Regions from separate parts of the Bradyrhizobium sp. C-145 genome, predicted to be linked through region 2. Evidence: riboswitches for the same ligand, from Rfam matches in the RefSeq annotation. Region 2 holds a riboswitch; each other region holds the start of a gene.

Region 1 (5,893 bases), 1.5 Mb from region 2:
AGGCGTCAGAGCCCGCAGGAAGCCCGCACGGCGCGCCAGAGCGACAGGGCCACAGGACACCGAACAGGGCCGCGCCAGCGCATAGGCAAGGCCGCAGGAAAGGCCGTAGAGCGCGGCCGGGGACGGGCTAAGGGGACCGGGACCGGGCCGCGTCAGCGCACCCATGTGAAACTAGGGCCTATTAGGGCCCAGCAGGTTCGGACGGGCTTTTCGCCCGTCCGGCAGAAGCAGCAATATGTCTTTATCTTCAGGCACTTCCGGCGATTTCAACGGACCGAAAATATCGCTGGCGGAAAGGACCACACGGTTTTGCCGTACGCGCGGTTCGTTGGCACCACAGGGTTCGACGGCGTTGTGCACGTTGCCATCGAAATGCTGGCACGACGAACCTGACAGCGCCGTCCGTCCGCGCGAAGCCTTAAGGGCTCACGGAGAGCAATCCGCCCTGCCCTTAGCTCTCGCGCCCGACGCTGCCGCGTCCACCGCAAGCCCGGCTCTGCGATCATCACGACACATGATCGCCCCTCAAGGGTGAGCCGGGATGAGCGACACATACGACAAATCCGAATTTCGGTAAAGTGGAATATTTTCGCGAACGAGGATTGACAGAGAGCGACACAGCAAAATCCTGCAGCCCCGATGGCGCCACGACGTCGAACGTAGCGGCGCTCAGGCCGACATCGCTCGCTTGCGCCCGAACGGATCGAGCAGGCGGACGATCTCGCAGGCGGCGACGAGACCGGCGAGCCAGGCGGCGCTGGTCAGCCCAAGGCGCATCACGATGGCTGCGGTGAAGGCGCCCTCTCCCCCCAGGAACGGCGTCGCGGCGAGCAGCGCGAGCTCATAGGCCGCATAGGCGGCGACGAGCGTGACGGCCAGCGCCAGCGGCGTGCGGCCCTGCGGCAGCATGCGCAGCACCGCAGACGAAACGGTGGTCGCCAGCAGCGCGGCCGCGCCGATCGCAAAACCCCAGGCGATGGTGCTGCCGTCGATGGGATAGTGCAGCGCGCCGAAGCCGATGGTCTGGTTGACGAGCCAGGCGCCAGTGACGACGAGCAGCGCCGGGCGCAGCGGCAGCATCGCGGCCGCGACGACGGCAAAGGCCGCGAACGGTGTTGCACAGGCGAGCGCGAAGCTTGCGAGCGCGCATGACGCCGTCAGCAGCGCAAAGCAGAACATCGGCGCAAGACGCGGCGCGACCGGGTGAAGCCGCAGACGGTCGGCGTGAGACGGCTGGATGCTGAGAGCCATAAGTGATCTCCTTCTATTCGAATTCTAGTGCATTTGGGGACGTGTGACAGCCCTATCGACGTCAGAACGTGGCGCCGGCTTTGAGCAGATAGCTGCGGCCGGGCAGCGGATAGGCGCTGAAGCGACCGTCGGTAAAGGTGCTTGCGACTGCATAGTCGTAGTAGAGCGCGTTCAGCAAATTGTTGACGCTGAGCGACCAGAAGTACCGCTCATATTGACCACTGAGCTTGAGGTCGATCGTGCCATTGGCAGGGATCGGCTTCTGCGTTCCGGCCTGGTCGTTGTCCATGCGACGCTCGCTCCAGAATCGCGCGGTGGCGTCGAGCACGACATAGTTCTGCCAGATGTTCCAGGTGACACCCGCACTCGCGGTGTAGCGCGAGACCAGCGGCACGTCATTGCCCGCCCAGACGCCCCCTCGGAAGACAGCCCTCGTATAAGCCATGCCGGCGCGCAAGAGCAGCGCGTCGTTGACGCGATAGGAGACACTGGTCTCCGAGCCGTAACGACGGGTCGGATCGAGATTGGCGTTGTAGAACAGGATTGGATTGAAATGGATCTCGTTGGCGAGGTCCATCAGATAGAGACTGCTCTGCATCTGAAGACCGCCTCCCTTGATACGTAGCCCAGCCTCGACATCCTGCGAGGTCTGGGTCTTGAGCAGGAACGTTCGCGGCAGTGGATTGAAGAAGGGATCGAATGAGGGTCCTGACGACACCCGCTCGTCGACGTCAGGCGTGCGAAACGACCGCGCGGCGCGGCCGAACAGCGAGACAATGTCGTTGAGGCGATGCTCGGCACCGAGGTGCAGCGCATACTGGGTCTCGTCGCTCCTGAGCGGGTGCGCGCCGATGTCGGCGTTGAACGGAGCCGCCGGATCAAAATTGTCACGTGCCGACAGACTGATGGTCTGCACCCGCGCGCCATAGGAAACGTCGGTCGTGGGCGTCACACCCAATGTGTGCTGAAAATAGCCCGCAACGGTCTGCTGCCTGAGGTCGTAATTGTGCCAGGCGGCGAGACCCTGGCCGGCGCCGCGGTTCTGCTGAAAGCTCGCATCGTAATAGTCGATGCCGGTCAAGAGCTGCGACGGCATTCCGAGCAGGAGGCTCTTCACGCTGAGCCGCGGCGTGATCGACCATGTCGTCAGATCGGCGTCGACATAGGTCGAGGTGAAGAAGGCGGGCGCCGGCGTCGGACTGGAGAAGAATGCACTCTGCTGCCTCTTGTCGCGCAGGCCGCCGTCGACGATGAGATCGACGCCGTTCACCAGGGTTTTTGTGAAGCCCGCTGTCGCGCCAAAACCTTGCTGGTTGGCATAGTTGAAGGGCGTGCTGGTCCCCTTCCGGTTGGTCGCGAGCTCGTCGAGACCGATCGAGGGATCGACGGTGCGGCCGCCCGGCAGTCGCAGCTCCTGATTGTCGCCGGTCACGGACAGGAAAGCAGTCAACCCCGGCGTCGTGTAGTTCAGATTGCCGACGCCGTTCTCCTGGGAATAACGATTGTTGTCACGATAGCCATCGGTCTTGACGGTGTTGCCGTAAAACGAGGTCGACCACGGACCGGAATTGAGCCACGTCGAGACGTTGGCGAGCCTGGTGTTGAACGAGCCGAAGCCGACCTCGATGCCCGCGGCCATGGGTGGTCCGCCGACGCCGTTCTTGGTGACGATGTTGATGACGCCGCCGACCGCGTTGTCCCCATAGAGCACCGCACCGGAATTGCCGCGCGTGATCTCGATGCGCTCGATCGAATTGAGCGGGATGGTGGCAAGGTCCACCTGCGCCATGTCGATGTCGTTCAGCCGCCGTCCGTTGACCAGCACCAGCGTGTTGGTCGTTGCGAACGCGCCGAAGCCGCGCAGGTCGACACCGGTCTTGGCGCCGATCGGACCGCCATAGAACGTCGTGATCTGGGCGCCCGGTACTTGCGTCGAGATGATCTCGGCAAGCGTCTGCGACGGCGAATGGGCGACGTCCGCGGCGGTGATGACGGTCGTGGCGGCGTCGACGATGCCTCCATTGTTGCTGGCCGCCTCACCGCCAAAGCCGGCCGAGCCGGTCCCTGTCGGCGCGCCGTTCGGCGTCGCACGGCGTCTCCCCATGTCGCCATCGCTGCTCGCCCTGGCACGCGTGCGGTTCTGATCGTCGGCCCTGGTCACTTCGACCGGCGGCAACTGCTCGGCGGCAGTCTGGGCGCGGACGCCCCTCATATTGAGGACAAGAACGGGAATGATGAAGCTGGACGCCAGCCAGGCCGTGCGACGGCACCGGATTGCGGCGGAAACGGAAGACATGCGAACAAAACCTCGGCAGGACGTCAGTGGCACGTCACAGCGAACGAGGTTTCACGACGAAGCGATCAATCGCTCCGGTGAAGCTAATGTCTGTACTCCCCGACCGACATCTTCGCGTGTGACCACGGCTGACGGCAGGTCTCCTGGCTCGCGGGTCGTTACCTCTCCGTCGCCTTCCCAGGACCGAGATTCCCAGTGGCATAGGACGAGAGATTCGCCGCTTACAGTTGCGGGGGCAGCCATGGCATTGAGAAGATCCCGGCGTTGGGAAAATCTCGCACCACGTTCCCTTTTGATCTCCGTGAGGAGAACCGTCGCGGATCTTTTACGAGTCGTGCAGCCCGGGAGTCAATCGACTGGTTGCATCTGGCAGCGACCACTCGCCGCTGCCGGTGCGTCCCGCAAGCAGAGGCCCGGCAGCTACGTCCGCCCTCGCGGGCGCTGGGCCTGCGCCCAAGCGATGGCGACGTCGCGTGGCGGAACATCGATGCGCTTGATCGGCGTCAGTTCGCCGGAGGCAGAGACAATCGCGGTCTCCTCGCGGCGGCAGCGCCGACACACGAAACGGACCTCACGCGGGAATGCCGACCAGCTTGAACGTTTGACGTTGGCAGCCATCGGCCAAGCGTCGCAATGCGAGCACGACACTAGGAACCGGCCGGGATCGAGCATACCCATTCAATCGGACTCCACGCGTCCTGCCCGCCTCCTTCAATGATTAATCCAAGTGAATCGTTCCGGTGCCTGGGCACCGCCGACAGCCTCCTGTCTTTTGGCGCGCCGGCGATTTTGGCCACAAGCATCAAGAACTCAGCGAGCCCCCTTGAGGGTGCAGGAGGTCGTGCAGGTGACCGTGGTGCCGTGATCGCATGACTTGCAGGCGCTGACGCACTGGTTCATGTCGCGAGGATTGTAGCTGTAGTTTCGCATCGGGCAGGTCGACGTCGAGCCGGTGATGTCCTGCTCCTGATCGCAGGCCGCCGTCATGAGCGCGAATATGATCACTGCAACGAGACGCATGGGATTGCCCGTCAAACATGGCAAGTGACACTCGCGAGGCGCTGCATTGCAACGAACCCCGGCCTTCCCACTACGAGCCATCGCCAATCAGCGACGCCCGCATGCGCCTGAGAATGCGCGCCAAATGTTAAGAACGGATTGCAGTCGGCCTCAAGCAGCAGCGCTGGTCGCGATCGCCTGCCGCATATCCACTGCCAGCTGGCGGTACTGCTCGGCGAGCTTCAGATAGAACTCGCGCTTGGTGCTGTCGGTGGCGAGCTTGGCAATCAGCTCGCACTCGGCGGAGAGCGTCTCGAACCGTTCGAGCCTGTCCTCAAGGTGTGTCATCGGCGTGTCCCCATCTGACGCCTCAGGGACGTCGAGCCTAAGCCCGGGAAATAGGTCACGGCGAACATCGTTATGGAGTAGAATCGTTTTTTCCGGTCGGCGACGCCGGACGGCAGGCAATGCTATTTCTGCTCCAACCGCCAGGCGCCGTCCCAACCCACGTCCGGCGGGTTGACCTCGAACTGCGCGATGCGGCCGAGCAGCGTGCGCGAGGGACCGTCGCCGGGGACCGCTTCGAGCGCGGCGTTGAAGGCGGCGCGGGCGTCGTCGAAGTGCCCGGCGCGATAGGCGGCAAGGCCTTCGGCATAGTGCGTGCGCAGGCGCGCTTGCGCATCGGTGAGTGCGCCGGCCTTGCCCATCACCTCGAAGACGGCCTGCGGTGCGCGCTGCCCCGCGACCGCGACGCGATCAATCTCACGCAGTTCGAGCTGTGAGCCGATCGCATCCGCCGTTGCTTGCGAGACCAGGACGCGGGTGCCGTAGGCCTTGTTGGCGGCCTCCAGCCGCGAGGCGAGGTTCACGGCGTCGCCCATCACGGTAAAGCTCATCATCAGGTCGGAGCCGATGCTGCCGGTCAGGACCTCGCCGGTGGCGATGCCGATGCGCAGATCGCACGGCGCCGGCATGGCGCGGATGCCGAGCAGATCCGGCAGCTGCTTCTGGAGCGCGGGCACCTGATCGGCCATCTCGATGGCGGCAAGGCCGGCGAGCATCGCCTGCTCGTCCTCCTCGATGAAGGGCGGGCCCCAATAGCACATGATGGCATCGCCGATATATTTGTCGATGATGCCGCGATTGCTGCGGATGGGGCCGGACATCACCGTGAAGTAGTGGTTCATCACCTTGACGAGGCCGCGCGGGGTCACGCCCTCGCTCATCGAGGTGAAGCCGCTCATGTCGCAGAACATGATGGTCATGACCCGGCGCTGGCCGTCGATGGCGACCTCCGGCCGGTCAATCAGGCCCTGCACCACTTTCGGGTCGATGTAGCGGCCGAAG
Region 2 (5,893 bases):
TAAGGATTCTCCTCGCCCTCCTCGTCGCGGCTTGCGAGTGCCTCGGATGCGGCCTCGAACAATTGCGCCAGCCCCGAAAACACGTCGCGGAACAGGCCGGACACGCGCAGTGTCACGTCGATGCGGGGGCGGCCGAGCTCGGCCGGCACGATGATGTCGTAACCGGTGACGCGGCCGGAGGCGTGGTCCCAGCGCGGCGCGAGGCCGGCCAGATGCAGCGCCATCGCGAACTCCTCGCCCGCGGTGCGCATCGTCGCCGAACCCCAGAGATCGACCACGAGCCCCTTCGGCCAGTCGCCATGATCCTGCAAGTGACGGCGCAGCAGCTCTTCGGCGAGCTTGATGCCTTGCGCATGGGCCGACGGCGTCGGCACCGCGCGTGGATCGACGGCGAAGAGATTGCGCCCGGTGGGCAGCACGTCCTGGCGTCCACGATAGGGTGAGCCCGACGGCCCCGGCGCAACGCGCTTGCCTGCAAGCGCCGCCTGCAGCGCCTCCCGCTCCGCTCCGCCGCAGGCGCCGCGGCCGAACACGTGCAGGCCGTCACCGAACTGGCTTTCCTTGAGATCGCAGACGAAGCGATCGATCCGCGGAATGGCTTCGGCTGGTGCGGCCGATGCATCGAGGCCGAGATCGTCTTCGAGACCCGCCGCGCGCGCCTCGTCGCGGATCGCTGAGATCAGACGCTGGCGGCGCGCGGGATCAAGACCATCGGCAGTCGAATATTCGTCGAGCAGACGTTCGAGCCGGCGCAGGCCTTCCGGCACGACGGATGCCGCAAGCGGTGGCGGCAGATGGCCGATCGTGACGGCAGCGATGCGCCGCTTGGCCTGCGCGGCCTCTCCGGGATCATTGACGATGAAGGGATAGATGACGGGGAGATCGCCGATCAGGGCTTCCGGCCAGCATGCCTGCGACAGCGCCACGGATTTGCCGGGCAGCCATTCCAGCGTGCCGTGCGCGCCCATGTGCACGACGGCATTGATGCCCTGCCCTCGGAGCCAGAGATAGAATGCGACATAGGCATGGCGCGGCGTGCGGGCGAGATCGTGATAGTCGGCATCGCGCGTCGTTGCATCGCCGCGCTCGGGCTGGACCGCGATGATCGACGCGCCGCAAGCAATGGCGGCAAAATGAAGCGCGCCGTCGCGACAGCTCGGATCATCCTCCGGCACGCCCCAGGCTTGCGCGAGATCATCCTGCAAGACTTGCGGCAGGCGCAAGAGCGCAGCACGGTACTCAGCGACGCTCCAGGTAAGCTGCTGCCTCAGCAGCGTCTCGCCGAGCGCATCGACCGGCGCAACATCGAAGCCGGCCTCCGCGAGATCAGACAGCAAGGCCTCGACCGAGGCCAGCGCATCGAGACCGACCGCATGCGCGATCTGGTGCGGACGTCCCGGATAGTTCGAGAGCACGATCGCCAGACGCTTCCTGGCGGCCGGCGTCTCCGCGAGCCGCCGCCAGGCGGCAACGCGTGCTGCGATGACCTGCACCCGCTCCTCATCCGCGCGATGGACAAGATGCGAGAATTGCAGATCGGGATCGCGCATCCCAGCGGATTTGAAGCTCACCACGCCCGCGAACAGGCGACCGTCGACCTCGGGCAGCACCACATGCATCGCGAGATCGCCGGGCGAAAGACCACGGAGCGAGGTGGCCCAGTCCTCACGCTGCGCCGTCGAGAGCGAGACCTGGAACACCGGACATGATGCGGTATCGAACGGCGTCGTGCCGTCATCGCTCATTGCCGAGAACGCCGTCGCATTGACGATCGCGGCCGGAGGGTCTTGCACGAGATGCGCACGCAGCCAATCGGCAACGCCCGCGGCCTTCAGCGAGGTGACGAAGACGCCATAAGCGTCAAAGTCCTTCTCGCGCAGCGCGGCGATCAGGGCATCGACCGGGCCGGTGTCCGCAGCAGTGAGATAGGAGCGATAGAACGTCACCAGCGCGCGAGGCTTCCCCTCGCCGCCTACCGGCGCAGCAATGACGCCACGCGCGGGATCATAAAATCCCATCTCAGGCACGGTCATCTCGCCGACGACTGGCCCGGCATAGAGGCCCGAGGCCAGCGCGAGCTGAGCGATCGCAGCTTGCGCCGCGACCGGGCCGCCGGTGTCGCAGAGCACCTTGAGCCGGCGCAGCGTCGAGACCGGCAAGGTCGAATACGCGTCCAGCCGCGTATCGTCACGGCCATCGGCCGGCAGCACGGCCAGTACGATGTTGCGGTCTTTGGCAAGTTGCTGGAGCGCCGCGAGACCGTACGGCCAGTAGGACTCACCGCCAATCAACCGCACCAGGATGCCGCGCGCCTGCGACAGCGTGCGCTCGATATAGGTGTCGACCGAGAGCGGATGACGCAGCTCCGCAAGATTGGCGAGCCGCAGCGACGGCAGGCTGTCGCGCCCGCGCCGCCAGCCGGCCGCGAACGCGGCAAGGTCGGAATCCGAATACGAGAGCACCACGAGATCGGCCGGGTCCTGGCCGATGTCCCTTGGCGTCGCGGTCTCCTCGAGACCGCGGCTCTCGCGGAAAACGACGTGCATCAGATGCCAGATCCTGAAAGACCAAGTCCTGACCTGATCGCGGCCTCGTCGATGTCGCCATGCTCGCCGATCACGACGAGCTTTGATTGCCGTACGCCGGCAGCCCAGGGCTTGTCGAACTGGTGTCGCACGCGTTCGCCGACCGCTTGCAGCAACAGGCGCATCGGCTTGCCCGCGACCGCAATATAGCCCTTGGCACGCAGCACGTTCTGCTCGCGCGCCAGGCGCTGGATGGAGGCGACCAGCGCCTCGACATTAGACACTTCCGGAAGATCGATCACGACCGAGGCAAAATCGTCGTGCTCATGCTCCTCCTCGCCGTCGTGATGCGAGGGCCGCGCGGCAAGATCGTTCTCGGCGGCAGCGCCGAGGCCGAGAATGACGCGCGCATCGATCGCGCCGTCGGTGACGGGCAACATCGGCACGCGGCGCGGCATCTCGGCCGTGATCGCCGCCTTGGCCGCTTCGATACCCGTGGCGCCCGCAAGATCGGCCTTGGTCAACAGCACGATGTCGGCACAGGCGATCTGGTCCTCGAACACTTCCGACAGCGGCGTCTCGTGATCGAGATTGTCGTCCGCTGCACGCTGCGCTTCGACCGCAGCCGGATCCGGCGCGAAGCGGCCGGCAGCGACGGCTTCGGCATCGGCCAGCGCGATCACACCGTCGACCGTGATGCGCGAGCGGATCTCCGGCCAATCGAACGCCTTCAGCAGCGGCTTTGGCAGTGCCAGGCCCGAGGTCTCGATCAGGATGTGATCGGGCCGCACTGGGCGCGCCAAGAGCTGCTCCATGGTCGGAATGAAATCGTCGGCGACGGTGCAGCAGATGCAGCCATTGGCGAGTTCGACGATGTTCTCCTCGGGGCAATTGGCGTCGGCGCAAGACTTCAGGATCTCGCCATCGACGCCCTCGCTGCCGAACTCGTTGACGAGCACGGCAAGCTTCTTGCCGCCCGCATTGCTGAGCAGATGCTGGATCAGTGTCGTCTTACCGGAGCCGAGGAAACCGGTGACCACCGTAACCGGGACTTTTGCGAGCGAATTCATTCGGCGGCCTCCGGCACGACGGCGATGGGGGGAATGCGCGCAAGCGATTGCTTGCGGAAGATTTCGGGACGGCTGCGCCAGGGCACGAGGCCGTCGGGCGCGGCCGCATAGGCCGCAGCGCCCGCGATCACGTCGCGCGCATTCGCATCCGACAGGCGGCCATAGACGTAGGACCAGCGGCCGGGCGCGCTGAGCGCGACTGAGCAGCCCTGGCTGCAGGCGGACAGGCATTCGACGGGAACCACGCTGACGCCATCGGGCACGCCGGCGTCCAGGATCGCGCCATGCAGCCGCTTGCCTGGCGTCGTCTCGCCCTGGCCAAGTGTCTCGCCGGCACGGCAGGTAATGCAGACGTGAAGTGTGACCGTCATCGCCTCTTCCAGAATAAACAGCGGGAGGCGAAGAGGCGCACGAACCACTTTTCAGGGGCCCGTTTCCCCGTCGCGGAACACCCCGTCCGCCGGTCCAAAATCGTCCGCGCTGGCAGGTCTCCCGGCTTGCGGAGCAGGGTCTTGCCCTTCGATCCCCGCCTTCCCGATCCCCTGGGGGATCAGTGGCTTCGGGCATCTCTCCGGTCACGGTCGCGGGGGCGGCTGCATTTTGGACCCAAATCTTGCCGATTCGGACCCTATCGCATTCCCTCTTCGCCTGTCATAGGACAGGAACCAACGCGGGCCCACCATTTGCCGCTGGCCGCCACTTGTCAAGCCGAAGGACTGGTACGATGACGCCTGAACCGGAGACCCAAACGGGCGAGGAAACCGACGCCCGGCACGCTGCGAAAATGGCGAAGAAGAAGGCCGCCCGCGACAAGATCATGGCGACCAAGAGCGGCGAAAAAGGCCTCATCATCGTCCACACCGGCGCCGGCAAGGGCAAGTCGTCCTCCGCCTTCGGCATGATCGTCCGCTGCGTCGCCCATGGCTTCCCCTGCGCGGTGGTGCAGTTCATCAAAGGCGCCTGGGACACCGGCGAGCGGCGCCTGCTCACCGGTCATTTCGGCGATCTCTGCCAGTTCCACGCCATGGGCGAAGGTTTCACCTGGGAGACGCAGGACCGCGCCCGCGACATCGCCGCCGCGCGCGCCGGCTGGGAGAAGGCCAAGGAGCTGATATCAGATTCCAACCTGCGCATGGTCGTGCTCGATGAGATCAACATCGCGCTGCGCTACGACTATCTCGATATCGCCGAGGTCGTCGAATTCCTCACCACGCAGAAGCCGCCGATGACGCATGTCGTGCTCACCGGACGCAACGCCAAGGACGAGCTGATCGAGATCGCCGACCTCGTCACCGAGATGACGCTGGTCAAGCATCCCTTCCGCTCCGGCATCAAAGCGCAAGCCGGCGTCGAATTCTGAGACGATCTCGCTATGGCGCGCGCGCTGATGATCCAAGGGGCCGGCTCGGACGTGGGCAAGTCGCTCATCGTCGCCGGCCTGGCGCGCGCCTTCACGCGCCGTGGCCTGCGCGTGCTGCCGTTCAAGCCGCAGAACATGTCGAACAACGCGGCCGTCACCGTCGATGGCGGCGAGATCGGCCGCGCCCAGGCGCTCCAAGCGCTCGCCGCCGGCGTCGAGCCGCACACCGACATGAACCCGGTGCTGCTGAAGCCGGAGACCGATGTCGGCGCGCAAGTCATCGTCCACGGCAAGCGCATCGCAACCGCCCGTGCACGTGACTATGCCGCGATGAAGCCCTCGCTGATGAGTGCCGTGCTGGAGAGCTTTGAGCGGCTGAAGGCACGCTCTGATCTGGTGCTGGTGGAAGGCGCCGGCAGCCCGGCCGAGGTGAACCTGCGCAAGGCCGACATCGCCAATATGGGCTTTGCGCGCAAGGCCGACGTGCCGGTCGTGCTGGTCGGCGACATCGACCGCGGCGGCGTCATCGCCCAGCTCGTCGGCATCAAGACGGTGATCGACCCCGATGATGCCGCGATGATCCAGGGTTTTGTCATCAACAAATTCCGCGGCGATCCCACGCTGTTCGATGACGGCTACAAGCTGATCGAAGCGAGGACTGCGTGGCGCGGTCTCGGCGTGCTGCCCTGGTTCGCACGCGCCGGCGAGCTGCCGGCAGAGGATGCGCTGGGCCTGCGCGATGCGCGAAAGCCGGGCCAATGCAAGATCGCCTGTCTCGCGTTATCGCGGATCGCCAATTTCGACGATCTCGATCCGCTCAAGCTCGAACCGGGCGTCGATCTCGTCATGGTGCGTCCGGGCGAAGCGATTCCTGGCGATGTCAGGCTCGTCATCATCCCCGGCTCAAAATCCACCCGCGGCGATCTCGCCTTTTTGCG
Region 3 (5,893 bases), 1.9 Mb from region 2:
GCAGACCTCATCAAGGATAGTGCGTAGAAGGGCAGTCGTGGCTGGGTCCAACACTCTGCGACTCCGAAATGCGAAGAGATCAATAGCACGAGAACGCACTGAATACTTTTGAATGCGATCTTTCAGATGCAAAACCCAAACCGAGTATATCTCCGTGCGGCAGAGCGACTAGCGTCGGAGCCTGGCAAGGATTCAACCTCCTCTGCGGGGCACGACTTGCGTCGTCGTGACACGCAGAGACCGAGGCGAGTCGTATTACGTGAGCGTGTGACCGCGCTTCCGAGCCAGTCGGCTTGTCGGTTGGAGAATATCATCCGGGAGAATATCATCCGCTCGGGTCACCCGGGAAGTTGTGGGAGCTGCGATGCCGGCACGTTCGGGTCGCGGCTTCTCATCGCCCATGCTTGCCGGCTCTTCGGGTCTCGAGCGCTGGGATTCCAGTTGACACGGCGAATGTACCCTTGCCGAAATCGATCGGGCTTCCGAGCTGACTTTCTCGAAGTGGACCCACTTAAGCTTGATCATTAGACGTCACGCGACCATCAGCGAGAAGCTCTCTGAGCTGCTATCCTTCTCCCGCTAGGCTGGCGAGAAACTTGATCAGCAGCCACACAGAAAGGAAGACAATGCCAGCATGATTTCGGCGCGCGTCGGATCTTTACCGAGCGAGGCGGCGCGCAATCCTATTGTTGCGGGCCAGCTCTGTGGCCGGAGTCATCGGAGGGAGGCTAAGTTAGTATCACAATCAACCAAAGCCGGAGCGTGAGATGGTTTGGTTGTCATCTCTATAGAATGGATCAGCCGACCTGCGCTCATCACTTCAAGTCGACATCCCTCGCCGGGCCTTAGGCTTGCTACAATGTGGCGCGCTATATCAAGAGCAGCTTGCCAAGCCGCATTGTCGTCGAACAATTCTTCCCCGAGCGTGTCCTGAAATGGACGAATGCCGCCGACATTGAAGAAATAGCGTGTCATCGGCTCTCTCATTCCTTCTGTTCGAATAGTTACTTACAATCTATCCTTAAGGAAGGCCCCTGGAGTAGGGGCGCGGCCGCTCCTCTCCCCACTTCGTCGCCGAGAACAACGCGCCGCTGCGTAACGATTCCTTCCGCAGCAACGGCGAATTCGGAGCTTTTGTTCCGACAAGCACAGTACATAACGCACGAACCAACTGAGTGTGTCGTACGGGCTTCAGATTGGGCGGCCCTACAAAAAGTCCCCGCTAATTCACTTAGAACGTGCCGCTCTGCTGCTGGAGCCGACCCACAAGCAAATTCCGAGATCCGCCAAAGTGTTGCGGGCGCGGAAATGTGCTCTGCGGCAATCGTTTCCGCTGTAGTGACCGTAACCATCTTTCAATGTTGATTAATGCAAACTGCCGCCCCTGCATGTTGAAATCCTGCGTTCGGTCGTCTTCTTCGACAGATTTCAACGGCTCTGTTATTTAGGCGTGAAGAGCAGTCCGGCGCGCGCGTCTCCCACCTGATCGTAGATTCGCGGCTCTGCCGCGGCAAGCTGCGCGATGCGCTTTTGTCATCAACCGGCGGGCCAAATGCTCGACTAGCTTTCGCGAGTTTCCGCTCTATAGGGCCCAAGCACGAACTCCTGCTGCTTACTCGGACATTGTTACTATTGGTCCGGTGGAGCTGGTTTAGCAAACAACGCCTTGCTTCAGAGAGAGATTGACTTCGCGCCTCGTCACCTCTTACGGTGATACCGACGGTTCCCCACTCGGGGATCAAAAGGGAATGCGGTGCGGGGATTTTCCCTTAGGCCGCAGCTGCCCCCGCAACTGTAAGCGGCGAATCTTTCGTCATAGGCCACTGGGAAACTCGGTCCTGGGAAGGCGACGCAAGGTTAGGACCCGCGAGCCAGGAGACCTGCCGTCAGTCGTGGTCACACGCGAAAATGTCGGTCGGGGAGTACAGACATTGCTTTCACCTTGCGCAGGCGCATCTGCGCCATGGTGAGACCTCGTTCGCTGTGACGTGCCACTGACGTCATGCCGAGGTCTTCTCGTGTTTCCCATCGTGCCAAGGCGGCTGCGTGCCGGCCTGCTCGCTCACGCCCTCCTTCTTCCAGCTCTGCCGTTTGTGATTTGCGCTGCCAAGGCGCAACAAGCCCGTGCGGTCCAAACCTTGCCGCCGGTCACAGTCAGCCCGCCTGAAAAGCCGGCGGTGAGGGCCGTCCGCCCTGACGGCAAGCGTTCGGCCGCGGCCTCCCGGCCGCAGTCGAAGCCGGCGGCAACGCCTCGCGCGGCACCGGCGGCCGCAGCCTCCGACGGCTCGCCGTCGACGCTAAGGCTGACCGAGCGGAACACCAGCGGAAGCCGGCTTGGCCTCACGCCGCTGCAAACGCCTGCCAGCATCGAGACGATCACGGCGCAGACCATCGCGGGTCGCGGCCAGCACAACGTCACCGATGCCGTGGCCCAGAACGCAGCCGGCTTTACCGCGAGCCCAGCCCCCGGGAACGGCGGTCTTTCCTTCGCCACCCGCGGATTCGCCGGCAGCAATTCGGTGATGACGCTGTACGACGGCACGCGCCTTTATGTCGGTGCCGGCACGGTGACGTTTCCGTTCGATACCTGGTCGGCGGAGCGTATCGAGGTGATGCGCGGGCCGGCGTCGGTGCTCTACGGCGAAGGTGCCATCGGCGGCATCATCAACGTGACCCCGAAGAAGCCGATCGCAACGACCTACAACGATGCCGAAGTATCGCTCGACAGCAACGTGACGCGACGCCTTGCGGTAGACAGCGGCGGCGCCGTCAATCCCAATGTATCCTATCGCTTCACCGCCACCGGCAACATGTCGGATGGCTGGGTCGATCGTGACAAGACATCCAACCTGGCGATCTCCGCAGCGGTGCGGGTGCAGGCTGCGGACAATCTCGCTTTCACGCTGTCCGAGGACTACGGCAACAGAAACCCGTCGCACTACTTCGGGACCCCTCTGATCAATCGCACCATCGACGACACGCTGCGCTTCAAGAATTACAATGTGCTCGACAGCGCGATTCACTATGAGGACAACCGGACTCAGTTCAAGACTGAATGGAACGTCGCGGACGGCATCACGGTCCACGACACGCTCTACTACCTGACCAGCCATCGGCACTGGCGCGACGTCGAGAGCTACGCGTGGAATCCCGCGAACCAGCTCATCACGCGGACCAGCTACATCGAGATTTTCCATGACCAGGCGCAGGCCGGCAACCGGACGGATGCGACGTTCCGCGGCCACGTGCTCGGCCTCGCCAACGAGCTCGTTACAGGCTTCGACGTCAACAGGATCGACTTCACCCACACCAACAATTCGCCTTTTGGCGGGACAACCTCAGTCGGCGTCGATGCCGTCGGCCTGGGCTATTTTTCCGCAACGACGACGCCGGCCACGCCCGGTTACAATGCCATCGTCAACCAGTACGCACTGTTCGCCGAGGATCGGCTGTCGCTGACCGACAAGCTGTCCCTCGTGAGCGGCGTGCGGGTCGACCGCCCCGAGGTCGACCGCACCGACTACAAGACACCGGCCAATAGTTTTGGTACGTCGCTGTCGGGGACGAGCTGGCGCACCGGCGCGGTGTACACGCCGATCCCGAACCTGGCGTTCTATGGCCAGTACGCGACCGCCGTCGACCCAGTCACAAACTTGATCTCATTGGCTGCGACCCAGAAGACGTTTCAGCTCTCCACCGGCAAGCAGATCGAGGTTGGTGTGAAGCAATCGTTCTGGGGCGGCCGTGGCGAGTGGACGCTCGCCGGCTATCAGATCGTCAAGAACAACCTGCTGGTCCCCGATCCCGTCAATCCCGCCGGTCTGGCGTTGCAGGTCGGCCAACAATCGTCGCGCGGGGTTGAGGCCTCGATCGGTCTTGCCCTGAACGACGGCTGGCGGGTTGACGCCAATCTGGCGCTGCTGCAGGCGAGATACGACAAGTTCAGCCAGACGGTGGGCGGCAAGATCGTCAGCTACGCCGGCAACATCCCCAAGAATGTGCCGGAGCAGGTTTCGAACGTCTGGGTCACCTGGGACTTTGCTCCCGACTGGTCGGTCTATGGCGGCGTTCAGATCGTCGGCCGGACCTTTTCGGACGACGCCAATACGCTCCGCCGCCCCGGCTATGCAATCGTGAACGGCGGAATACGCTGGAAGCCGCACGCGCGGACCACCGTCGCCTTCCGCCTCTACAACCTGTTCGATACCGTCTATGCGATTTCGGCGCCGTATGCCGGGCAGTGGCTGCTGGGCATGCCGCGCACGGCGGAACTGTCCGTCAACGTGAAGTTCTGATCATGCGAGGCACGTTGATCCGCCGGGGACGGCGATGGTTGTTCGTCATCCATCGCTGGATCGGCATCGCGACCTGCCTGTTTTTCACGATGTGGTTCGTCTCGGGCATCGTCATGATGTATGTGGCGTTCCCGCAGCTCACCGACCGCGAGCGATGGTCAGCGCTGCCGGATATTGCCTGGGACCGGGTAGGCATCGCGCCCGACTGGGCCATGGCGATTGCCGGTGTCGATCACTATCCGCGCGACCTTCGTCTTCTCATGCTGGACGACACGCCCGTCTATCGGCTGCTGGATTGGGACGGCAGGCGCAGCACCGTAGCCGCAACGGACGGGCATCTGATCGAGGGCGTTGCGTCCGAGCAGGCGCAGGCAATCGCCAGCCATCATCCGAATGCGGTGCGTCCCGGCATCATCGGCACGATCGGTCGCGATCAATGGAGCGTGACGGCGCGCTATGATCCATTGCGGCCGTTATTCCTGGTCTCGCTTGGAGACGACAGCGGAACGGAGCTCTACATCTCAGCGAGGACGGGCGAGCTGGTGCTCGACACGACACGCCGCGAGAGGCTCTGGAATTGGCTCGGCTCGATTCCGCACTGGATCTATCCTACGGTTCTTCGCCGGGATGCCGCGCTCTGGCGGCAGGTGGTGCTCTGGATATCCGGCATCTGCCTCGTGGTGGGGGTAACCGGCTTCTGGATCGGCGTCCTGCGGTTGCGCTTGCGCCGGCGCTATGCCCGGGGCACTGTCACGCCCTATCGCGGCTGGATGGCCTGGCACCATATCGCCGGGCTGGTCGGTGGCGTCTTCGTGATGACATGGATATTCAGCGGCTGGCTGTCGCTCAATCCCGGAGAGTATTTCGCCGCTCGCACGCCGACCAGGGACATGGCCGCGCGCTATGCCGGACATGACGCGCCGGAGATCGCGGCGAACTTCCGGTCGATGCCGCCGCAGGGCGCGGTGGAAGCCCGCTTCGTCTGGATCGGCGGCCGTCCCCTGATGGTCCTCACCGATCGCGACGGTCGTCAGACCACCGCCGATCCGGCAAGTGGCGTCCCGTCGGGCCTGTCCGACAACCAGATTTTCGAAGCCGGCCGCCAATTGTTGCCGGCCGCCGCGATGACCCTTCACCTGCGCCTGACGCAGTTCGACAGCTATTGGTATCCGCACCACAACGAGCGCACCTTGCCGGCATTGCGCGTGGGCTTCGACGACGCGGCGAAGACCTGGTTCCACATTGCCCCGATCACGGGCGACATTCTCGGCCGCACTGACGAGAGCCGGCGATCGCATCGCTGGCTGTTCAATGCCCTGCACAGTCTCGATTTTAAGCTGCTGCTGGACTACCGCCCCGCATGGGACATCGTAGTCTGGCTGTTGTCGGTGATTGGAATGATTGTATCGACCAGTGGAATTGTCATGGGTTGGCGACGACTGCGCCGCCACGGGAGGATACGACAGCCTGTCCGTCCGGCACGTGTCTATCGGGAAATCCGGGTTTCTGACGAAGCCGCTGATTAACTGGCGAGTGATTTGTTTGTACCGGACCTCCAATTGGGTTCAGCCAATTGGCTCACGGCCGTCATCCGGACA
Region 4 (5,893 bases), 3.3 Mb from region 2:
TAATCGTGCTGCCCGATTTTTTCGATGACGGGCTGAAGGCTGCGGAAAGGCTCGCGACTGTTGCGGAGGCGTAAACACCGCGACTTTAGAGCTGATATGTCTTGCAGTTGCTCTGAGGCGTTCGGCGCTAAAGGAGCTGCGGTGCGATCTTGCTCTGCGGGACCATTTACCGAGGCCTTTCGCTCCCCTCTAACTCGTCCCGTTCCTTTGGCTCCATGCGAGCGAACCAGGAGCCAGGAGGAAAGGCCGCGATACGCTTGGCAAAAGAGGATTGCGGCTCCCAATCTTGTCCTTCGCTCTTCTCGAAAGTGATGACTCCGTTATGGGTAAAATAACGGGGCCCTGCGATATTACAGTTCACCAAAAGCAGAACGCGCCACAGATCACCGTTCTCGGTGGGCTTGTCATTCTGCTTCGGCAAGTAGTTCACTCCAACAGGTTCAACGATGTTGCAGCGGCCCTGCCGCAGAAGATCGCCGAGCTGGCCCTGCGCGGTCGTCACAAAGTTGAAGTTGGTCGGATCATGCAGAAAGCGAAGATTTGCGTCCCTTTCGCCATCCGCGACTTCACTGGCGATCAACGAGAGCGCCAGGGCGCGCCAGCCCAGTTCCATCGGCTTTGCATAGGTCGACGCAAGTTCAATCGTCCCGTCGAGCGCGATCTTCCAGGTGATAACGTACTGTTCGTCTGATTTATTGTCCCGGTGCCTGGTCCACGAAACGAAAACATACTCATTTCGGTCAAGTTCAGCGACGCCCCACGTTCGAGGGACGAAGTGTGCCACCTTCGAGACGTTGGACAGAATTTGTTCTATCGTCTCACCATCTTGCGCTCGCCACGTTGACTTGACTCTGTCGACAAGAGGGCTGTCGTTGGCGCGAACACTGTTGCTCATGGCAGCCAGCGCGGCCAGGCAGATCAGCGGTCCACCGAGACAAAACCATAGCGCGCGTCTTCCAGACATTCTCTTCATAACCGTCCGCCCATCTGGTCTTTCATCAACACGTCTTTCAAAGCGGGCAACCTTCAACTTGTTATGCGCGAGCGCAAGAAGTTAGCGGCTACGCGACGGGGCGACCGATGGTGTCCCGCGCGAGCAGGCGCTCCCCTCTATGTCACGCGCCGCTAACTTCAGCCGCCAGCGACAGCCCCAATTTGCTGTGCTGGACATGCCCAGCAGGAGGAGCCTGGGCATGCCGAGGACTTGCATTCTCCGTGCCAGGTAATAGACGGCAATTCTCACCGGTTTTGTGTCCTCTTTGTCGACTTTCCGACTTGCACTCGTTTCGATCGTTCCATTCAGCCTATCCATCGCGGCTTATCCATCCTCGTCACGCACTGGATATTCGACGGCGCAGGGGAACGCCTCGGTGTCCTGATGAGAATGGGGAGCACGTTTGCCGCAATTGAACCGTTTGGTTTATCGTTCCTGGAATGTGGCCTTCGATCTCTGCCATGCCTTGGGGCACTTGTGGCCAAGGAGCCGCGGCGCGGTTGGCGCTCCTTTCGCGATATGCGGCGCTCCGGAAGTCGAGGGCAGCCTCCGTCAGCTGCGCTTTGCACTCGATGGCCAAGGACGCCAAGCCAATCTTCACCGCCGAGCATTTGGAGTCTGGTTGGCACGCAAATCAACGTGCTCGCCGCGTATGTTGCTGGCTTTCGCCAGGTGTCTTGGGCCTAATCAACACTGATCCTGTTGGTCGAGAAGGCGGCTGGGGCGGACGTGCTCGAAGAACCGCTGGGAAGCCGGGACTCGCATCAAATGCGTTCTGCTCGAGGCAGCAGTTCCGGCCGCGCAAGCCGCATTTGTCCTTTCCACCGATCTGGCATGCGGCCCCACGCGCAGGTAGCCACGATGGTCATTCTGATATCGCTGATTGGAGAGCGCTTCTACATCGTAGTCAGCGATAGAGATGCTCAGTCATTCGCGTAGCAGATGTTCGCAGCATTAGCTTGCGACATAATCTGAGAGGTTGACGGAAGAGTTCTCTTGCCGATAATCCAAGTCGTCGAGGTTCTCCGGTTTGCATTTGATCCGGAGCTAAGAGGGAAGCCGGTGAAAATGCCGGCGCTGCCCCCGCAACTGTGAGCGGCGAGCCGCTGTCCAACGATGTCACTGAAGCCTGCGCGGCTTCGGGAAGGCCGGACAGCAGCGATGACCCGCGAGCCAGGAGACCTGCCCCGACAATATATTCGTCCACGGGCGGGGTGTCCCGGTGGTGCGCCAAGCAGCCGTCGCACCGCGCGACTTCCCCTGCCTGCGTCCGCCATGGCCTTTGCCCCCAACATGGGGTTTACGCTATGTCTCTTCTCTCCCTTCCGGTTGCCACGCTCGGAACGCCACGCATCGGTCCAAGGCGCGAGCTCAAACGTGCTCTAGAGAGCTACTGGGCCGGAAAAAGCAGCGAACAGCAGTTGCTCGAGGACGCAGCTGGCCTGCGTGCCGCGAACTGGGCTCGTCAGAAATCTATCGGCGTCACGGTCATTCCATCGAATGATTTCTCGCTGTATGACCAGGTGCTCGACACAAGTGTCATGGTTGGCGCCATCCCGGAGATCTACGCCTCGAAAGCCGAATCCGTTTCGCTCAAGACGTACTTCGCCATGGCCCGCGGTTCACAATGCGACGACCAGGGTGCGAGTTGCGGTCATGGACCCCGCGGATTTGGCGCACCCGCGCAGGAGATGACCAAGTGGTTCGACACCAACTACCACTACATGGTCCCCGAGTTTCACAGGGGACAGACTTTCAGGCTATGCTCTCGCAAGCCGATCGAGGAGTATGAGGAAGCCAAGGCCCTTGGCTTTCAGACCCGCCCTGTCCTGATCGGGCCGGTCACATTCCTAAAGCTCGGCAAGAGTGCCGATCTCGCGTTCCAGCCACTCTCACTGCTGGATGAACTGATACCGGCCTATATCGAGGTTCTGGAGGAATTGGCCAAACGTGGGGCAAATTGGGTTCAGTTCGATGAGCCCTGCCTGGTTCTTGATCTGGATGAGGGGGCGCGAAAATCTCTGCTCCATGCCTATGACCGGCTCGCCAAGGAGGGGCCGGCCATCAAGATCATGGTTGCCAGCTATTTTGGCGACCTCGGCGACAACCTGGATACCGCCTTGAGGCTGCCAGTTGCCGGACTTCACCTCGATCTGGTTCGAGCGCCACAGTTATTGGACCAGATCATTGCTGGCCGCCGAAGTGATCTCGTCATCTCGCTCGGCGTGATCGACGGCCGGAATGTATGGCGGTCGAATTTGTCCTCGCTGCGCCAGCGGCTCGAACCCGCGATTGCGAAGCTTGGCAAGGATCGTGTACAGATCGCCCCATCCTGCTCGCTGCTTCATGTGCCGGTCGATGTTGAACTCGAGACCGGGCTCGCTTCCGACGTCAAGAACTGGCTTGCTTTCTCGGTCCAGAAGATGCGCGAGCTTGCGATCCTGGCGCGGGCACTCGCAGGCGACCAGAATGTTGCGCTAGCTCTTGCCGAGTCGGAATGTGCTGCGACTGTCCGCCTGACTTCGCCGAAAATCCGCGATGCCAATGTCGCTGCCCGGATGAGAGCGATCGACCAGAGCATGCGCCCGCGCGCCAGCCCATTTGCCCGTCGTGCCGAGATCCAAAGCAATCGTTTCGGACTACCGGCTTTTCCTACCACGACGATCGGATCGTTTCCGCAGACCACAGAGGTCCGGAATGCCCGTGCGGCGCATGTGCGAGGCGCGATGAGCGACGAGCAATACGACAGGTTCCTCAAGGAGGAGACTGCGCGCGCCGTACGTTGGCAGGAGAACATCGGTCTTGACGTCCTCGTGCACGGCGAGTTCGAGCGCAATGACATGGTGCAGTACTTCGGCGAGCAACTCGCCGGCTTCGCATTTACCAGGAACGGATGGGTGCAATCCTACGGCTCGCGCTGCGTCAGGCCACCGATCCTATTTGGCGATGTCTTGCGGTCGAAGCCTATCACCGTAGACTGGTGGCGCTACGCGCAATCACTAACGAGCAAGCCGATGAAGGCGATGTTGACCGGACCGGTGACGATCTTGAACTGGTCCTTTGTTCGCGATGATATTCCCAGAAGCGAGGTCTGCCGCCAGATTGCGCTCGCGATCCGAGACGAAGTCCGTGATCTCGAAAATGCTGGTGCGACCATGATCCAGATCGACGAAGCTGCACTCCGCGAAGGATTGCCATTGCGCCGATCGGAGTGGACGGCTTATCTCGACTGGGCCGTAGATTGCTTCCGCATCTGCTCATCGGGCGTCGCCGATCAAACGCAAATTCATACGCATATGTGCTACTCGGAGTTCAACGACATCATCGGTGCGATTGCTGCAATGGATGCGGATGTCATCTCGATCGAGACGTCGCGCTCGAAAATGGAACTACTCGACGTGTTCAGGAACTACGAATATCCAAATCAGATCGGGCCGGGCGTGTACGACATCCACTCTCCACGCGTTCCCGAGACGGGCGAAATAAAGGAGCTGATGGCGTTGGCTCGGACACGGCTGCAGGATTCGCAGCTCTGGGTCAATCCGGACTGCGGCCTGAAGACGCGGAAATGGGAGGAGGTTCGGCCCGCGCTAGCGAACATGGTCGCTGCCGCCCGCGAACTGCGCGCTGCATCCGATCCGCGAGGCCGTTAATCCCGGGTTTGGGTCTTTTCTCGACAAAGCTGATCCGCTTGTGCTCATTTGGGCTCTCGACAATCGAGGGAGCCTTGGGAACACAAAAAGATGCCCGGCCCCGCTTAGCGGGCCGGGCGGAAGTAAAGTCTGGGAGGAGCGACGCTGACGCATCGCGCGGACTTCCATCGGCGGAGGGAGGACAGCCGCCGGTTCGATCACGGCGAGGACATTCGCCGAAGATCTGAGCCCAGTTGAAGCACAAGCTCAGCTTAGCTCAATTATGCCGTGGTATGCGACCGATATAGCTTGAGATTAGAAATCTACACCAGCGTTTGTCGCTCATGAGCACGTTGGCAGCGGTTGCCGACAGCAACGAGGGGCAGTGATGCCGGGCGGTCGCCGCAGGGCACCAACCGCAAGCTCGGTGCGCTTTCCTGCCTGGAAACCTTATGCTCGATCAGCGCGACGATACGAAAAAACCGGCTCCAAGAATCTCCCGAGCGTAGCCAGTGCATGAGCGGTTGCTATTGATTTGGACCCTGCTTAAGGCAGTCCTTGGTCGACCGGTTCCACCCGATAGTCGGGTTTCGGCTTGGGCCTCTGTTTGAGATCTATGAGCGGGCCACGCAGAGCATGTCGCGAACTTGAAGGTGGCGTGTGCCGACAGGGTGCTCCTCGGCCGTGAGTGTGGTCCTGCTCGGCCTAGCCGGTTTAGACCGCCGGACTGCGTGTAGCCGCGCCCCGAGGAAGATGAGCGTCGAACGCCGATGCGACGCTCCGGACCAGGAACTCTGCGCCATCAGCTACGGAAAGCCGGCCATCGTCAATCACCACGACGCCATCTGCGATAAGGCTCTCGATTCGAGAACGATCGACGACGGCCAACTTCGGGTCCAGTCCGTGACGACGGGATGTCTCGGAGAGATCGACTGCCATGTCGCACATGATTCGCTCGATGATCTCGGCGCGGAAGCGATCCTCCTCCGTCAGCAAATAGCCCTTCGCGGTAGCGAGCCGATCCTCGGCGATGCGAGCAAGGTAGTCCTTGGTCGAGACAGCGTTCACGACGAACCCTTGCTGCATGCGCCCGATGGCGCTAGCGCCGAGGCCAATGAGGGCGTCAGCGCAATCGTCAGTATAGCCCTGGAAGTTGCGCTTCAGCCTGCCTTCCTGCTTCGCCCGGGCAAGACTTTCGTGCGGCAGGGCAAAGTGATGGATGCCGACGCGTACGTATCCAGCATCAATTAAAGCTTCCGCGATCGTT

The links. A riboswitch is a leader RNA that binds a small molecule or an ion and turns the genes downstream of it on or off. The one in region 2 is predicted to bind cobalamin.
Region 1: linked by a shared signal. The riboswitch ahead of LRP30_RS21410 (TonB-dependent receptor) and the one ahead of LRP30_RS14450 (DUF1636 domain-containing protein) in region 2 are both predicted to bind cobalamin.
Region 3: linked by a shared signal. The riboswitch ahead of LRP30_RS06025 (TonB-dependent receptor) and the one ahead of LRP30_RS14450 (DUF1636 domain-containing protein) in region 2 are both predicted to bind cobalamin.
Region 4: linked by a shared signal. The riboswitch ahead of metE (5-methyltetrahydropteroyltriglutamate--homocysteine S-methyltransferase) and the one ahead of LRP30_RS14450 (DUF1636 domain-containing protein) in region 2 are both predicted to bind cobalamin.

What each region holds. Positions count from the first base shown of each region.
Region 1 is NZ_CP088150.1:4,591,419-4,597,311, forward strand. Features, by position in the region: gene LRP30_RS21405 (hypothetical protein) at 670-1,251, opposite strand; gene LRP30_RS21410 (TonB-dependent receptor) at 1,313-3,547, opposite strand; cobalamin riboswitch at 3,663-3,878, opposite strand; gene LRP30_RS21415 (hypothetical protein) at 3,968-4,225, opposite strand; gene LRP30_RS21420 (hypothetical protein) at 4,358-4,567, opposite strand; gene LRP30_RS21425 (hypothetical protein) at 4,718-4,894, opposite strand; gene LRP30_RS21430 (adenylate/guanylate cyclase domain-containing protein) at 5,017-5,893, opposite strand, start outside.
Region 2 is NZ_CP088150.1:3,126,631-3,132,523, reverse strand. Features, by position in the region: gene cobN (cobaltochelatase subunit CobN) at 1-2,546, opposite strand, end outside; gene cobW (cobalamin biosynthesis protein CobW) at 2,546-3,595, opposite strand; gene LRP30_RS14450 (DUF1636 domain-containing protein) at 3,592-3,966, opposite strand; cobalamin riboswitch at 4,060-4,280, opposite strand; gene cobO (cob(I)yrinic acid a,c-diamide adenosyltransferase) at 4,320-4,955, shown strand; gene LRP30_RS14440 (cobyric acid synthase) at 4,968-5,893, shown strand, end outside.
Region 3 is NZ_CP088150.1:1,268,131-1,274,023, reverse strand. Features, by position in the region: gene LRP30_RS06035 (hypothetical protein) at 1-54, opposite strand, end outside; gene LRP30_RS06030 (hypothetical protein) at 715-975, opposite strand; cobalamin riboswitch at 1,704-1,903, shown strand; gene LRP30_RS06025 (TonB-dependent receptor) at 2,178-4,295, shown strand; gene LRP30_RS06020 (PepSY domain-containing protein) at 4,298-5,821, shown strand.
Region 4 is NZ_CP088150.1:6,446,384-6,452,276, reverse strand. Features, by position in the region: gene LRP30_RS30435 (nodulate formation efficiency C protein) at 167-1,030, opposite strand; cobalamin riboswitch at 1,996-2,199, shown strand; gene metE (5-methyltetrahydropteroyltriglutamate--homocysteine S-methyltransferase) at 2,302-4,647, shown strand; partial or broken gene hemN (oxygen-independent coproporphyrinogen III oxidase) at 5,341-5,893, opposite strand, start outside.